One region of the Acidovorax sp. FG60 genome, then DNA from elsewhere that is predicted to be linked to it. Evidence: predicted binding sites of a transcription regulator. Region 1 holds the regulator's gene; each other region holds the start of a gene.
The links. Region 1 encodes FNR, which switches genes on or off when oxygen is low (the NO sensors DNR and NnrR bind a similar motif). Its sites were predicted from a motif close to TTGATNNNNATCAA; they were not measured.

Region 1 (5,109 bases):
CCATCGGAATCATGGAGGGCGTAGGTTGCCTGAGATTCGGCGGCAGCTTGAGCTTGCCCAGATCATGAATCAGCGCGGCAATGCCAAGGTCGTGCAGCTCGGCACTTTTCATGCCCAACGCACGGCCCAGCAGCAAAGAGATCACCATCACGTTGATCGGGTGCAGGGCATTGCGCTCGCCCACCCCTTCCGACAACAGCCGGATGACAGAATCACCGTTTTCCAGGAGTTCGGCCACGCAACCTGACACCAGCGTTTCGCCTTTGGTACGGGCCTGGTCGGGGTGCTCCGAGACAACACGCTCCAGCGCCTGGTATTGCCGCGTGGCCTCCCCAAACCGCTGATTGCAGGCCGCCAGCGTCCGGTTCTGGGCCTCCAGCAATTCACGCCTGCGCTGCGCCTCTGGGTCCACCGTGGCTGTAGCTGTCGCAGCCTCAGGTGCACTCGAAGACGATGCCTTCATTTCCGGCACGCTCCAGGCTGCAGGCACGAGTTCCCTCAGTTCTGGATCGCTCTTTTTGGGAAAGTACCGCACCTCGGTGAGCCCCAGCTCACGCAAGGTGGCAATCTGCTCTGCCGCCGCCACACGAAAGCTGCTCACCGGGAACGGATGGTGCAACCAACCCACGTCGAGCTGGATGTACATGCCGACACGCAGTTGGCTGATGTCGATGAGGATGGAGGAGTTCACTTCAAGGCGTGTGAAACATGGCGACGTCAATGCCACCAATAGTTACACAGATTATCGCCAGATCGAGGGTCTTGTCGAAGGAGTGCGCCTGCGCCGCAGCGGCATGGCAACACTTGCCTTTCTCACCAAGGGCAAGCGTTGATCACCCTTGTATAGACATGGATTTACGAGGCCTCGCGAACCCCGTCGCACCGCAGCTTGCGAATGGGGGAACTGCTGGCTAGCGGCACCACAACGACGGTTTGTAGACCAGGTCCATCCAGAGTGCCCAGCTGGCCACTGCGCACAGCAAACCTCCTGCGATGCGCGTTCCCCAGTCCGCACGTTTTGCATTGACCCCTGCTTTCAGCCGAATCCACACCAAGGGCCCGCCCACCAGCCACACACCACTGCCCAGGCCAAAAAGCGCCATGCTGAGCGCCCCTTCCAGAGGCCCTCCGCTCAGCGCAGCCACGAGCAGCGCGGAATAGAGCAGGCCACAGGGCATCAAGGCCCAAAGCCCACCAGCAACCAGAACCCCGCCTGGTGCACTGACCAGAGGCCGCACACGCGCCCATACGGTACGGCCCGCCTGCTCTACCCACTGGGGTTGGCGCGCCTGGATCACCATCATCAAACCCCACGCCATCACCGCAACATGCATCAGGGTCCACGCAGGGCGAAGTGCCACGGTCTGCTGGGTCACCCATGCCAGGCTGTCCATGGCCCATGCAGCCAAGCCACCCGCCATAGCGTACCCGGCCAAGCGGCCAGCATGAAAAGCGACGGCGCGCTGAATGACACCGCCACGGGGCACCCACTGCACTGTCTGCACCGTCAGGGGAGTTGCCTGTGGCTGCGCATCGCCACCGGCTGTGGACGCCATGCCCCCACCGCCCTGCCCGATCAATGCCCCACAAGGCGCAGAACACATGGCCAAACAATGGGACCCGCCAACGAGCCCCATCAGCAAGGCGGTTGAGGCGACCGTAGCAATCATGAGGATCAGATGATGCGCGAAAAACGGGCGCGGTTGCGGTCAGCCTGCAGGTAACGGTCAAAGACCATGGCAATGCCACGCACAAAGAACCAGCCCATGGCAGTGACCTCGACCCCATCGGGCCGCACCACCACAAGCCCCTGCTCGGCCATGGTTTCCAGTTGCGCCAGCTCCGCAGAGAAGTAGTGGCGAAAGTCGATCAACCACGCTTGCTCCATGGGCTCAAACAACAGCTCGCCTTGGCACATCAAGGCCATGATGACGGCGCGGCGCACAAGATCGTCGCGCGTCAGGGCCAACCCACGAACGACGGGCAGGCGCCCCTGATTCAGAAAATCGTAATACTCATCCAGGGTCTTGGCATTTTGGCTGTAGGTGGCTCCGACCCGGCCAATCGCAGACACCCCCAGGCCGATCAGGTCGCAATCAGGTTGCGTACTGTAGCCCTGGAAGTTGCGGTGCAGACGCCCCTGGCGCTTGGCGACTGCCAATGCATCCTCAGGCAATGCAAAGTGGTCCATGCCCACATACACGTACCCAGCATCCATAAAGGCGTCCAGCGAACGGGAGAGCATCGACACCTTGCCTGCAGCAGCTGGCAACTCGGCCGAAACAATACGGCGCTGAGGCTTGAAACGTTCTGGCAGATGGGCATACGCGTACAACGCGATACGGTCAGGCCGCAGCTGCGTAACCTGGGCCAGCGTGCGGTCAAACGACTCTGGCGTCTGCCGAGGCAGGCCGTAGATCAAATCCACATTGATGGATTCAAAACCCAGCGAACGTGCGGACTCCACCAGCGAAAACACCTGCTCGGCAGGCTGTATGCGGTGAACGGCCTTTTGAACCTCGGGATCGAAATCCTGCACCCCAAAGCTCAGTCGGTTGAACCCCAGTTCCGCCAGCACTGCAAGGCGGTCCGCATTGACGGTGCGAGGGTCCACCTCAATCGAATACTCCCCGCCCGGCGCCAACGAAAAGCTGCGTTTGAGCATGCCCATCAGCTCCCGCAAGCCCTCGTCCGATAGAAAAGTGGGCGTGCCACCACCCAGGTGAAGCTGACTCACCACCTGCCCCGTGCCGCAGTGTGCTGTGTGCAAGTCAATCTCGCGGCTCAAATACCGCAAATACACCTCTGCACGATCATGGTGTTTGGTGATGATCTTGTTGCATGCGCAGTAGTAACAAAGGGACTCGCAAAAGGGGATGTGCACGTACAAAGACAGCGGCAAGGCCTTCGTCATGGAGCCCAGTCTGCGCTGCTCCAAGGCAAGCGCGTAGTCGTCCTGCCCAAAGGCCTCGACGAAACGGTCAGCTGTTGGGTAAGAGGTATAACGGGGCCCTGGCACGTCGAAACGGCGCAGCAGCTCGGGCGAAACAGCGGTCATGGGCAAATTCCTTGCGTACACTTCGACTGTGCCGTAAGCTGCACTCCATGTCCTTGACCTGCATCAAGTGATGGGCCGGGACGAACAGCGACAATTTGATGCACATCAGTCGCCCACCCGCACCCAAAGGCCCAGCCTGTTAGGCATATGGGGCGATATGCTCAAACCTTACCCAGCCTCTGTTCCTATGAACCCGCTCACCATCAAAGTCGCCTGCTCCAACTGCAACCTGCGCGAGCTGTGCATGCCGGTGGGGCTGAGCGAGGAACAGCTGCAACGCATTGACGAGGTCGTTGCCGTTCGCCGCAAGATCAAACGCGGTGGAACCCTTTTCCGCAACGGCGAATCCTTCACCTCGCTCTATGCCATTCGAACCGGCTTCTTCAAAACATGTGTAGCCACCGAAGACGGGCGTGACCAGGTCACGGGTTTTCAGATGGCAGGCGAGATCATCGGCCTTGATGGCATCGTGAATGACCACCACACCTGCGATGCGGTGGCCCTGGAAGACGCGGAAGTCTGCGTCATGCCCTTTGACCGCATCGAAGAACTGTCCCGCGAAGTCACCGCCTTGCAGCACCATGTGCACAAGATCATGAGCCGCGAGATTGTCCGTGAGCATGGCGTGATGCTGCTCCTGGGCAGCATGCGCGCTGAGGAGCGCCTGGCCGCGTTCCTGCTCAATCTGGTTCAGCGCCTGCACGCCCGGGGGTTCTCGCAGTCCGAGCTCGTGCTGCGCATGACCCGCGAAGAGATCGGTAGCTACCTGGGCCTCAAGCTCGAAACCGTGAGCCGCACCTTCTCCAAGTTCGTGGAAGAAGGCATTGTCGAGGTCAAGCAGCGCCATGTGCGCATCCTGGAGACCGAGGCCCTCAAGCGCATCGTGAACAACCAGCAAGCCTGCCACTGAACCTGCTGTCGTCTGCCATCCTGGCAGTCCTCACCACATTGACCTTTGCCAATAGGTGGCACTACCGCTCAAGGGCACGATGATGTCTTGCGGCAGTCATCGGGACGCTCGCCTTCGGGAACCGGGCAACGGTTAAGTTCAAACGGTGACATGGCCAGCAGCGTGGTCAACGCGCTGGATGCCATCGTGATTATCCAGAACGCAAAAAAGGCCAGCGTGTACACGCCCTGCCGTGACAATGCCAACGGCTGCCCAAACCAGTGCAGGTCTTGCGGATCCACCATCGCAAAAACCAGCATTTCCATCACACCGGCCATCAAAAAGGCCGGCCAGGCAATCCACATCACGCGTTGCATCCACATTGGTTTGTCTCCTGGTAAGGCCGTGCAGGCATGCTGCCCGGCCAGGTGGGTTCAGCGCGGCTGGTCCTGGACCGGGGTGGCCGCGTGGTTGCGGCCCTTCATGGCTGGCAACAGGCTTTTTTCTGGGGTGGCCAGTGTCTTGTTGATCTCGATGCCCTGGCGGTAATAATCTTCCGCGACCACAGGGTCGGGGCGCGATATCGCGAGCCACAGGGTCACAAACCCTGCAATGATCACGATCACGGGACCGGCGATGATCAGCCACACATGGCCAAACCTCCACCAGGGTGCAGCGGCAGAAGGGGCAGTGCCGAGGGCGGAACTGGATGGCATGGTGCTTACTCCTCAAAAATTATCTTGCTCAAAGCAAGACCCGCGAAGGTCTTGCACCGGGTCGCTCGCTGCGTTATCGCGGCACCAGAAACACGGATTTCTCGCTCACATGGGCGTCCGCGCCCAAGGCCTGCACATCGAACTGCACGGCATGTGATCCCGAAGGGGCTGATCCATACGGTATCTGCAGACGGACGGCCACCCACCGGGACTCCGCCGCACCGATGTCCACCTCGGCATCAGAAGCGACTTCCAGCCCTTCAAGGCCACGCACACTGATGCGATAGCGCTGGGGGCCTTCAGTGGCGTTCATGATCTGCAGGCGGTAGATGTTCTCCAGCTTTCCACCTGCCACGATGCGCGACAGCGCCGCCCGATCACGGACCACATCCACCTTCAAAGGCGTGCGTGTGACAAGGCTGGCCATCATGCCTACGCACAGGGCC
Region 2 (5,109 bases), on a different contig from region 1:
CGTAATTCGCGCAGCCTTGGCTAATCTTGGCCGGGTAAAAAGCCAGGGCGCCTCTACTATCACAATGCAGGTGGCGCGGAATGTTTACCTCTCGTCAGAGAAAACATTTACACGCAAAATTTACGAAATCTTACTGACATTCAAACTCGAGCATTTACTGACCAAAGATCAGATTCTTGAGATTTACATGAATCAGATTTATTTGGGCAATCGCGCCTATGGATTCGCTGCGGCGTCAGAAGCCTATTTTGGCAAGCCCCTGAAATCGGTGTCCGTGGCTGAGGCGGCCATGCTTGCAGGTCTGCCCAAAGCGCCCTCTGCGTACAACCCCATCAGCAACCCCAAGCGGGCTCGCTCCAGGCAGCTTTACATCATTGAGCGCATGGAGGAAAACGGCTTCATCACCGCCGAGCAGGCGACAGATGCCAAGAAAGAAGAACTCAAGATCCGTACCGGCCCGGACAGTACCCGGATTCATGCAGAGTACGTGGCCGAGATGGCGCGCCAGCTGATCTTCACGCAGTATGGCAACGAGGCCTACACACGCGGACTCAACGTCTACACGACACTTAACGCTGCGGAACAAGAGGCTGCGTACGCGGCGCTGCGCCGAGGCATCATGGACTACGAGCGGCGCCAGCAGTACCGAGGACCGGAAAAGTTTGTGGTGTTGCCGACGGCGGCCCAGGAGGTGGAAGACGCCATTGACGACGCGCTGGCCAATCACCCGGACAACGGCGACGTCCTTTCTGCCGTGGTTCTGGAGGCCTCGCCGCGCAAGATCGTTGCAGCCCGCGCGAACGGCGACACACTGGAAATCACCGGCGATGGACTGAAGCCCGCACAGTCCGGCCTGAGTGACAAGGCCGCGCCCAACATCAAGATCCGCCGTGGAGCAGTGATCCGGGTGGTGAAAACACCCAAGAACGCCTGGGAAATTACACAGCTGCCCGAAGTCGAAGGCGCCCTGGTGGCACTGGACCCGCGCACTGGAGCCATCCGGGCGCTGGTCGGCGGATTTGATTTCGACAAGAACAAGTTCAACCACGCCGCACAGGCATGGCGCCAACCCGGGTCGAGCTTCAAACCCTTCATCTACTCTGCGGCACTGGAGAAAGGGTTCACGCCCGCAACGGTCATCAACGACGCCCCTCTGTTCTTTGATGCAGGGGTGACCGGTGGCCAACCATGGGAGCCCAAGAACTACGATGGCAAGTACGACGGCCCCATGAGCATGCGCACGGGACTGGCCAAGTCCAAGAACATGATCTCGATCCGCATCTTGCAGGCCGTCGGGCCGAAGACCGCGCAGGAGTGGGTATCCCGCTTTGGCTTCGATGCTGAAAAGCACCCGGCCTACCTCACCATGGCGTTGGGCGCGGGCTCCGTCACACCCCTGCAAATGGCTACGGCCTATTCCGTCTTTGCCAACGGCGGATACCGCGTGAACCCCTGGCTGATCACCAAGGTCACCGACCACAAGGGTCGCGTCATCTCTGAAACGACTCCGCCGGTCACCAGCGAACAACCGCGCGCCATTGATGCCCGCAACGCCTTCGTGATGAACAGCTTGCTGCAAGAGGTCACGCGCTCCGGTACCGCAGCGCGGGCGCAAGCAACTCTGAAGCGGCCAGACCTCTACGGAAAAACCGGGACCACCAACGATTCTGTGGACGCATGGTTTGCCGGATACCAACCCACGATCGCTGCAGTGACCTGGATTGGCTACGACACGCCGCGTAACCTGGGTAGCCGCGAAACAGGGGGCGGCCTCAGCCTGCCGGTATGGATCAATTTCATGGAACGTGCACTCAAGGGTGTCCCCGTCATGGAGCCCACAGTGCCCGCTGGCGTGGTCAATGTCGGCGGGGAATGGTTCTACGACGAGTACGCGCGCAACAGCGGTATTCCAAGTGTGGGTCTCGATGACCGATCCGCATCACCCGCTGTGGCTCCACAAGCGCCACCGCCCACCGAAGAGCGGAACCGCATCCTGGACCTGTTCCGCAACTGATGGCGTTGCGGACGCTCTTCCATCTACCTGAGAGACGTGAGCCACCCAGGAGGGTGGCTCACGCTGAAAACTGCAGTGGCAAACCCGCTTGGGCGGCTGCGTCGCGGCTCAGGCACTCAAAGAACTCGCCAGCTCCTTTGGTGTCCTGCCAGGCTTGGCCGTCAAACCGGTAGTGGTAACCACCGGACCGCGCGGCCATCCACACCTCGTGCAGAGGTTTTTGCAGATTGATGACGATCTGGCTACGGTTGGGGAACGTCAATGTCACCATGCCCCCGGAGCGCTGGGCGTCCACATCGGCATCGGTCGCATCGTTGATGCGATCGCAGCTGCGCTCGACGGCAAGCAGCAGTTTTTCGGCGTGGTCCATGAATTCGAGGTCGGTCATTACAATTTGCGCATGTTGAAAGCTTCCCAAATTCTAGTCAGGACGCTTGTCCTTGCTGCCAGTGCGGCAGCCCTTGCAGGTTGCGGTCAACGGGGCCCCCTGTATTTGCCCAGCAGTCCGGCAGCTGCGCAGCGTGCGACCCTGCCCCAGACCTTGACCCCCGGCGTCGGTACCGCCAGCCCTGCGCAGCCCCCCGCAGCCGCAGCGTCAGCGCCGCGCTGAAAAGCGGCAGAAGGGCCGGGACAACGGTTCTGGCCACCAATACCACCAAGGCACTTGATTTCTATCAAGGACGTCTCAGAGGGTCAATCGTACAGTTCGTGCTTTATTGCACCGCAGGATGGCCATGGCCCTCGAACTCTACCGCGACAAGAACCATGCTTGTCTGATGTTCACCGACCTCATCGAAGAAGACGGTCAGGCCGTTCAGGCCAACCAGTTTCTGATCGTGGACGACGACACCGGCGCCATCATCGACCCCGGTGGCAACCTGGCCTTCAACGAGCTGTTCATGGGGATGACCAAGCACTTCCCACCGCACAAGCTGTCGTACCTGATCGCTTCGCATGCAGACCCAGACATCATTGCCTCGCTGGATCGCTGGATGACCAGCACCAAGGCCGACCTGGTGATCTCACGCGTCTGGGAACGTTTTGCGCCCCACTTCACCAAGGTAGGCAAGACGGAAAATCGCGTCATCGGTGTGCCCGACAGTGGCGGGCATCTGCCCCTGGGCCGCCATGAACTGGTGCTGCTGCCTGCGCACTTCATGCACTCCGAGGGCAACTTTCACTTCTACGACCCGGTCAGCCGCATCCTGTTCACCGGCGACCTGGGGGTGTCGATGATGTCGGGCGCCGAGGCTCGTGTGCCAGTGACCGACCTCCAGGCCCACATCCCGCGCATGGAGGGATTTCACCGCCGCTATATGGTGTCCAACAAGATCCTGCGGCTGTGGGTCCGCATGGCACGGCAACTGGATATCGCCATGCTGGTGCCACAGCATGGCGCGCCCATCATGGGCAAGCAGGCGATCAGCGATTTCTTCAGCTGGATCGAGAACCTCATGTGTGGCATCGACCTGTTTGACGATCGGGCCTACCAGATTCCCACCGGTTACATCGATCCTGTGACCCGGCAGATGCGCGCGGCACCGGCGCGATAGCCACAGGTCTTGGAATTTCAGGCTAAATTTGCTGCTGGCGCTTTACCATAAAGCGCCAGCAGCTATTATTTATATAGCAAATAATTCCACAAGCACAGCGCTACGACGTGCGGGCGGCTTGGGATGCCTTGGCCCCCGCCGTACCCTGGGTTGGCCGACGCTTGCGCAGCCGGTGCCACAGTCGCCAGCCCAGCAAAGCTGACAAAACCGCCGCATACACCGCCACCTCGCCAAAATCATTCTTGCCAGCGCGCATCCAGAAGAAGTGCAGGATGGCCAGGCCCGCCACTGCGTATACGCTGCGGTGCAGCGCCTGCCAGCGCTTTGCGCCCAAAGCCTTGATCGCGCGGTTGAACGATGTGGCGGCAAGCAGCGTGAGCACCAGCAGCGCCAGAGACCCGACCAGGATGAAAGGCCGCTTGATGATGTCGCGCACGATGTCGGTCCCATCAAAACCCATGTCGAACCAGGCGTAGCTCAGCAGGTGCAGCAGGCCGTAGAAGAACACGAACAGGCCCAGCATGCGCCGAAAGCGCGCAAGCTGGGGCGTGGAAGTGACCACGCGCAGCGGCGTAACGGCCAGCACCAGACAGAGCGCGCGCAGCGTCCAGTCACCCGTGGCGCGGATCAGGGCCTCGGCCGGATTGGCGCCCAGCTGATTGGCCGCCGCAGCGTAGACCAGCCACGCCAACGGAAGCAGGCACAGTGCAAAGACCACGGGCTTGGCGGCAGAATGGAGGAAGAGTTTGCGCATGGTGATCCGCGCCCCTCTTCTGCCGCTTTACCTACACGTCAAGCGGAGAAAAAAGGCGAATGAAGATCAGTAGAACTTCTTGAGGTCCATGCCCGCGTACAGCTGCCCCACCTGGGCTTCATAGCCGTTGAACATGAGCGTCTTGCGCTTTTTGGCAAACAGGCCATCTTCGCCAATGCGTCGCTCGGTGGCCTGGCTCCAGCGAGGGTGGTCCACCTCAGGGTTCACGTTTGAGTAAAAGCCGTATTCCTGCTTGGCCGCCTTGTTCCATGCCGTGCCGGGTTCTTTCTCGACAAAGCGAATCTTGACAATGCTTTTGGCGCTCTTGAAGCCGTACTTCCACGGCACCACCAGGCGAACAGGCGCCCCGTTCTGGTTGGGCAGCACTTCGCCATACATGCCAAAAGCCAGCAGTGTGAGAGGGTTCATTGCCTCGTCCATGCGCAGGCCTTCCACATAGGGCCAGTCGAGCACGCGCGATCCGACAAAAGGCATGGTGGCCTTGTCGGCCAGCGTCACAAATTCCACATACTTGGCGCTACCCTGGGGCTCCACACGCTTGATCAGTTCGGCCAGCGAATAACCCACCCAGGGGATGACCATGGACCAGCCTTCCACGCAGCGCAGGCGGTAGATGCGCTCCTCCTGTGCGCTGAGCTTGATCAGGTCTTCGATGCCGTATTTACCCGGCTTCTTGACCAGCCCTTCCACTTCCACCGTCCAGGGCGTGGTCTTGAGTGTGTGGGCATTGCGCGCGGGGTCGGCCTTGTCGGTGCCGAATTCGTAGA
Region 3 (5,109 bases), on a different contig from region 1:
GCCGAAGACAAGCGCAAGGCGGACGAAGCCGCCAAGCGCAAGGCCGACGCGGAGGCTAAACAGCTGGCAGAACAGCGGGAAGCCAACCTGCGCCGCCTCCAGGGCCTGGCGAGGGCCACGGGCGGCGAGAACGCCACAGGCACAGCCCAGCGCAGCGCTGGTCCGTCGGGCAGCTATGGCGGCAAGGTTGCAGCCAAGGTCAAGCCCAACATCGTGTACCCCGACGCGATCTCAGGCAACCCGCGCGCCGAGGTGGAAGTCCGCCTTTCGCCCGATGGCACCATCGTGGGCAAACGCCTGGTGCAGTCCAGCGGCAACAAGGCCTGGGATGACGCAGTGCTCCGCGCCCTGGATAAGACCGAGACCCTGCCGCGCGATGTGGATGGCCGCGTGCCGCCTTCATTGACCATTGGCTTCAGGCCACAGGACTGAGCCTCCACAAAAAAAAGCGCCCGGTAGTACCGGGCGCTCTTTTTTTAGAGCATTTTTAGCCTCTAGCGCTTTGTAGACAAGCGCAAACAGCTATACAAACAATAGCAAATCTCTGCCCCTTACCGGTCCCGGCGCTCCATGCGCCGATTCAGGTTCAGCGCGCCCAGCGTGCAGGCCACGCCCGACAGTAAATACACCGTGACCGCCAGCAGCCCGAACTGGGCCGACAGGTACAGGGCCACCAGCGGTGCAAACGCGGCGCCAATGATCCAGGCAAGGTCTGCCGAGAGAGCGGCGCCCGTGTAGCGGTACTGGGGCGAAAAATTGGCCGTGACCGTGCCCGACGCCTGGCCATACGACAAGCCCAGCAGCACAAAACCCAGTAGCAGGAACATGGTGCTGCCCACCTCGCCCGAGTTGAGCAGCACGGGGGCCATGAAGCTGAACACACCGATCAACACCGCCATGCCGCCCAGCAGCTTGCGGCGGCCCAGGTGGTCCGACAGCCAGCCAGACACCATGATGGCCCCCGCTGCCAGAAAGGCGCCTACGATCTGCACGCCCAGAATCTGGGTCACCGGCTGGTCCGAATACAGCGTGATCCAAGACAGCGGGAACACCGTGACCAGGTGGAACAGCGCAAAGCTCGCCAGCGCGGCAAAAGCACCCAGCACCACATTGCTGCCTTCGTCACGTATCACACGGCTCACAGGCACGGGCTGCAGTTCACGCTCTTGCAGCAGCTCGGCGTATGACTGCCCCACCACCAGGCGCAGGCGGGCAAACAGGGCCACCACGTTCACGGCAAAGGCCACGAAGAAGGGATAACGCCAGCCCCAGGCCAGAAATTCCTGCACGCTGAGGCTGCTGTACAGATAGGCAAACAGACCCGCCGCCAGCACAAACCCGACAGGCGCGCCCAATTGCCCGATCATGGCAAACCAGCCCCGCCGTTCCTTGGGCGCCGACATGGCCAGCAGCGACGGCAGGCCGTCCCACGAACCGCCGAGCGCCAGACCCTGGCCAATGCGCAGGATCAGCAGCGCCACCACCGCAGTCAGGCCCGCGTCCTTGTAGCCCGGCAAGAACGCCATCCCCACCGTGCACACGCCCAGCAGGAACAGTGCAATGGTCAGCTTGGTGCCCCGGCCCCAGCGCCGCTGGATGGCCATGGAAATGGCCGTGCCCACCGGGCGCACGACAAAAGCGACCGCCAGCAGCGCAAACGCCATCAGCGTGCCATCCAGGCGCGAGAGGAATGGAAAGAGGAAGGACGGGAAGACGAGAACGCAGGCGATCCCGAAAACGAAGAAGTCGAAATACTCGGACGAGCGTCCGATGATCACGCCCACAGCAATTTCGCTGGGGGTCACGTCTTCATGCGTATCAGCCCGCGAGAGAGAGGCGGGGCTTTCTTCAAAGCCGGCCGCAGGGTAAGTGGCAGAGGCGGGGCTGCTCATGAACAGGGCTCCTTGTCGTTGTTTGGATAAGACATTCTGGTTCTACACGCAAGTTTGATCTGGGACAAGTGCGGTTTCACTATGCCGTGTGCAGGACAACACCGCAGGGGCCGGAAATGCACCAAAGTGGGGCGCATTACTTTGACCTTGGACAAAATGTCCAATGTACAAAAAAGCTAGGACTATTACATTCGACGGCACTTCGTTATCCGCGTTTACCCTTAAACGCCTTGGTTGCGCCTGTCACATGTCCAAACTACCTTTACCTCGCGTGCCTGTCTGGCTCGCCGCCATGGCCGCCCTGGGCAGCCTGGCTGGCTGCAGCAAGGCGGTCGTCCTCAACCCCGCCGGCGACATTGCGGCCCAGCAAGGCCACATGGTCATCCAGGCCACGCTGCTGATGCTGATCATCATCGTTCCGGTGATTGCCCTCACCCTGTGGTTTGCCTGGAAGTACCGCCAGAACAACACTGCCAACACCGAGGCCGACTACGATCCCGACTGGCACCACTCCACCACGCTGGAGCTGGTGATCTGGACCGTGCCGCTCTTGATCGTCATCGCCCTCGGCGCCCTGACCTGGATCGGCACCCACAAGCTCGACCCCTACCGCCCGCTGGACCGCATCTCGGCCAGCAAACCGCTGGACGCCCAATCCACCCCCATGGAAGTGCAGGTGGTGGCCATGGACTGGAAGTGGCTGTTCTTCTACCCTGAGCTGGGCATTGCCACCGTGAATGAACTGGCTGCGCCGGTGGACCGCCCCATCCTGTTCAAGCTCACGGCCACGTCCACGATGAACGCGTTTTACGTGCCCGACCTCGCCGGCATGATCTACGCGATGCCCGGCATGCAGACCGAGCTGAACGCCGTGATCAACCAACCGGGCGTGTACAAGGGCATGTCCTCGCACTACAGCGGCGCTGGCTTCTCGGGCATGACGTTCAAGTTCCATGGCCTGAGCGAGAGCGACTTCGCGCAGTGGGTGGCCAAGACCAAGTCCGAAGGCAAGCCACTTACACGCCAGGCCTACATGGACCTGGCCAAGCCAAGCGAGCGCGACCCCGTGCAGCGCTTTGCCAGCGTGGAAGAAGGCCTGTATGACAAGGTACTGAACCGCTGTGTCGAAGACGGCAAGATGTGCATGCACCACATGATGGCCATCGACGAGAACGGCGGTGACGCCTATGTGCGCGCCGTGGGCCTGAATCTGCCGCAGGACGTATGCACCTCGCAGAACGCCGCCCAGGTGGTGGCCAGCCTGGAAGCCCGCCACGCACCGCGCGCCAACTCCGCCCAATGATCCGCCCTTGATTTGCCATGTCGGCGCCCGTGCCAAGCGGGTGTTGGCATCTTCCAAAGACCTTTATGTCCTCCGCACCTGATACCGCATCCCATTGGGCCCTGGGCCGAATCACCTGGGATTCCATACCGATGGCGCACGAGCCCATCGTGCTCTGGACCTTTGTCGCCACCGTGCTGGGTGGCCTGGCCGTGATGGCCGCCATCACCAAATTCCGCCTGTGGGGCACGCTGTGGCGCGACTGGATCTGCAGCATCGACCACAAGCGCATCGGCATCATGTACATGATCCTCGGCCTCGTGATGCTGCTGCGCGGCTTTGCCGACGCCGTGATGATGCGCCTGCAGCAGGCCATGGCCTTTGGCGACAACATGGGCTACCTGCCGCCGCACCACTATGACCAGATCTTCACCGCCCACGGCGTGATCATGATCTTCTTCGTGGCGATGCCACTGGTCACGGGCCTCATGAACTACCTCGTGCCGCTGCAGATCGGCGCGCGCGACGTATCGTTCCCGTTCCTCAACAACTTCAGCTTCTGGATGACCACGGCAGGCGCGATCCTGGTGATGGTGTCGCTGTTCCTGGGCGAGTTCTCCACATCCGGCTGGCTGGCACTGTCCAACTTGGGGGCGCAGGACCCCGGCGTGGGGCTCGACTACTACATCTGGGCCCTGCAGATTGCGGGGGTGGGCACCACGCTCTCGGGCATCAACCTGATCGTCACCATCATCAAGATGCGCGCCCCCGGCATGAACCTGATGCGCATGCCCGTCTTCACCTGGACTGCCCTGTGCACCAACGCGCTGATCGTGGCCTCGTTCCCGGTGCTGACGGCAGCGCTCGTACTGATGTCGCTGGACCGCTATGTCGGCACCAACTTCTTCACGAACGACCTGGGCGGCAACGCCATGCTGTACGTGAACCTGATCTGGATCTGGGGCCACCCCGAGGTCTACATCCTGATCCTGCCGTGCTTTGGCATCTTCTCTGAAGTGGTGGCCACGTTCTGCAAGAAGCGGCTGTTCGGCTACACCTCCATGGTCTACGCCACGGTGGTGATCACCATCCTGTCGTACCTGGTGTGGCTGCACCACTTCTTCACCATGGGCTCGGGTGCGAGCGTGAATACCTTCTTTGGCATCACCACGATGATCATCTCGATCCCCACGGGCGCGAAGATCTTCAACTGGCTGTTCACCATGTACAAGGGCCGCATCCGCTTCGAGCTGCCCATGATGTGGACCGTGGCCTTCATGGTGACCTTTGCCATTGGCGGCATGACCGGCGTGCTGCTGGCCGTGCCCCCGGCCGACTTCGTGCTGCACAACAGCCTGTTCCTGATCGCCCACTTCCACAACGTGATCATCGGTGGTGTGCTGTTCGGGCTGTTCGCTGGCATCAACTACTGGTATCCCAAGGCCTTTGGCTACAAGCTCGACCGCACCTGGGGCGTGCGCTCCTTCTGGCTGTGGGTGGTGGGCTTCTGGGTGGCGTTCGGCCCGCTGTATGTGCTCGGTCTGATGGGTGTCACGCGCCGCGCCAACCATTTTGAAGACCCGTCGCTGCAGATCTGGTTCGTGATCGCCGCCATCGGCGCCGCAATGATTGCTGCGGGCATCGCCTGCTTCCTGATCCAGATCGTGGTGAGCTACCTCAAGCGCGACCAGCTGCGCGACCACACGGGCGACCCGTGGGATGCGCGCACGCTCGAATGGGCCACCTCGTCGCCCCCGCCCGACTACAACTTTGCCTTCACCCCCGTCGTGCATGAAATCGATGCGTGGTGGGACATGAAGAAGCATGGATACCAGCGCCCGCTCGCCGGCTTTGCGCCCATCCACATGCCTGCCAACACCGGCTCGGGCGCGGTCATCTCGGCCTTGTCGCTGGTCTTTGGCTTCGCGCTGATCT

Region 2: a site for FNR is predicted at 2,679-2,692, ahead of ACODS0_RS14905 (oxygen-binding di-iron domain-containing protein). Genes of this name have one in related genera too.
Region 3: a site for FNR is predicted at 1,947-1,960, ahead of cyoA (ubiquinol oxidase subunit II). Genes of this name have one in related genera too.

What each region holds. Positions count from the first base shown of each region.
Region 1 covers NZ_JBMDJC010000007.1:241,291-246,399, forward strand. Annotated here, with positions in the region: gene ACODS0_RS12915 (HD-GYP domain-containing protein) at 1-691, opposite strand, end outside; gene ACODS0_RS12920 (hypothetical protein) at 702-833, shown strand; gene ACODS0_RS12925 (sulfite exporter TauE/SafE family protein) at 912-1,670, opposite strand; gene hemN (oxygen-independent coproporphyrinogen III oxidase) at 1,676-3,058, opposite strand; gene fnr (fumarate/nitrate reduction transcriptional regulator Fnr) at 3,246-3,968, shown strand; gene ACODS0_RS12940 (hypothetical protein) at 4,037-4,330, opposite strand; gene ACODS0_RS12945 (FixH family protein) at 4,382-4,663, opposite strand; gene ccoG (cytochrome c oxidase accessory protein CcoG) at 4,737-5,109, opposite strand, start outside.
Region 2 covers NZ_JBMDJC010000009.1:80,599-85,707, reverse strand. Annotated here, with positions in the region: gene ACODS0_RS14920 (penicillin-binding protein 1A) at 1-2,014, shown strand, start outside; gene cyaY (iron donor protein CyaY) at 2,073-2,402, opposite strand; gene lptM (LPS translocon maturation chaperone LptM) at 2,415-2,624, shown strand; gene ACODS0_RS14905 (oxygen-binding di-iron domain-containing protein) at 2,749-3,567, shown strand; gene msrQ (protein-methionine-sulfoxide reductase heme-binding subunit MsrQ) at 3,668-4,321, opposite strand; gene msrP (protein-methionine-sulfoxide reductase catalytic subunit MsrP) at 4,388-5,109, opposite strand, start outside.
Region 3 covers NZ_JBMDJC010000014.1:32,405-37,513, reverse strand. Annotated here, with positions in the region: gene tolA (cell envelope integrity protein TolA) at 1-432, shown strand, start outside; gene ACODS0_RS19340 (MFS transporter) at 552-1,892, opposite strand; gene cyoA (ubiquinol oxidase subunit II) at 2,140-3,195, shown strand; gene cyoB (cytochrome o ubiquinol oxidase subunit I) at 3,261-5,109, shown strand, end outside.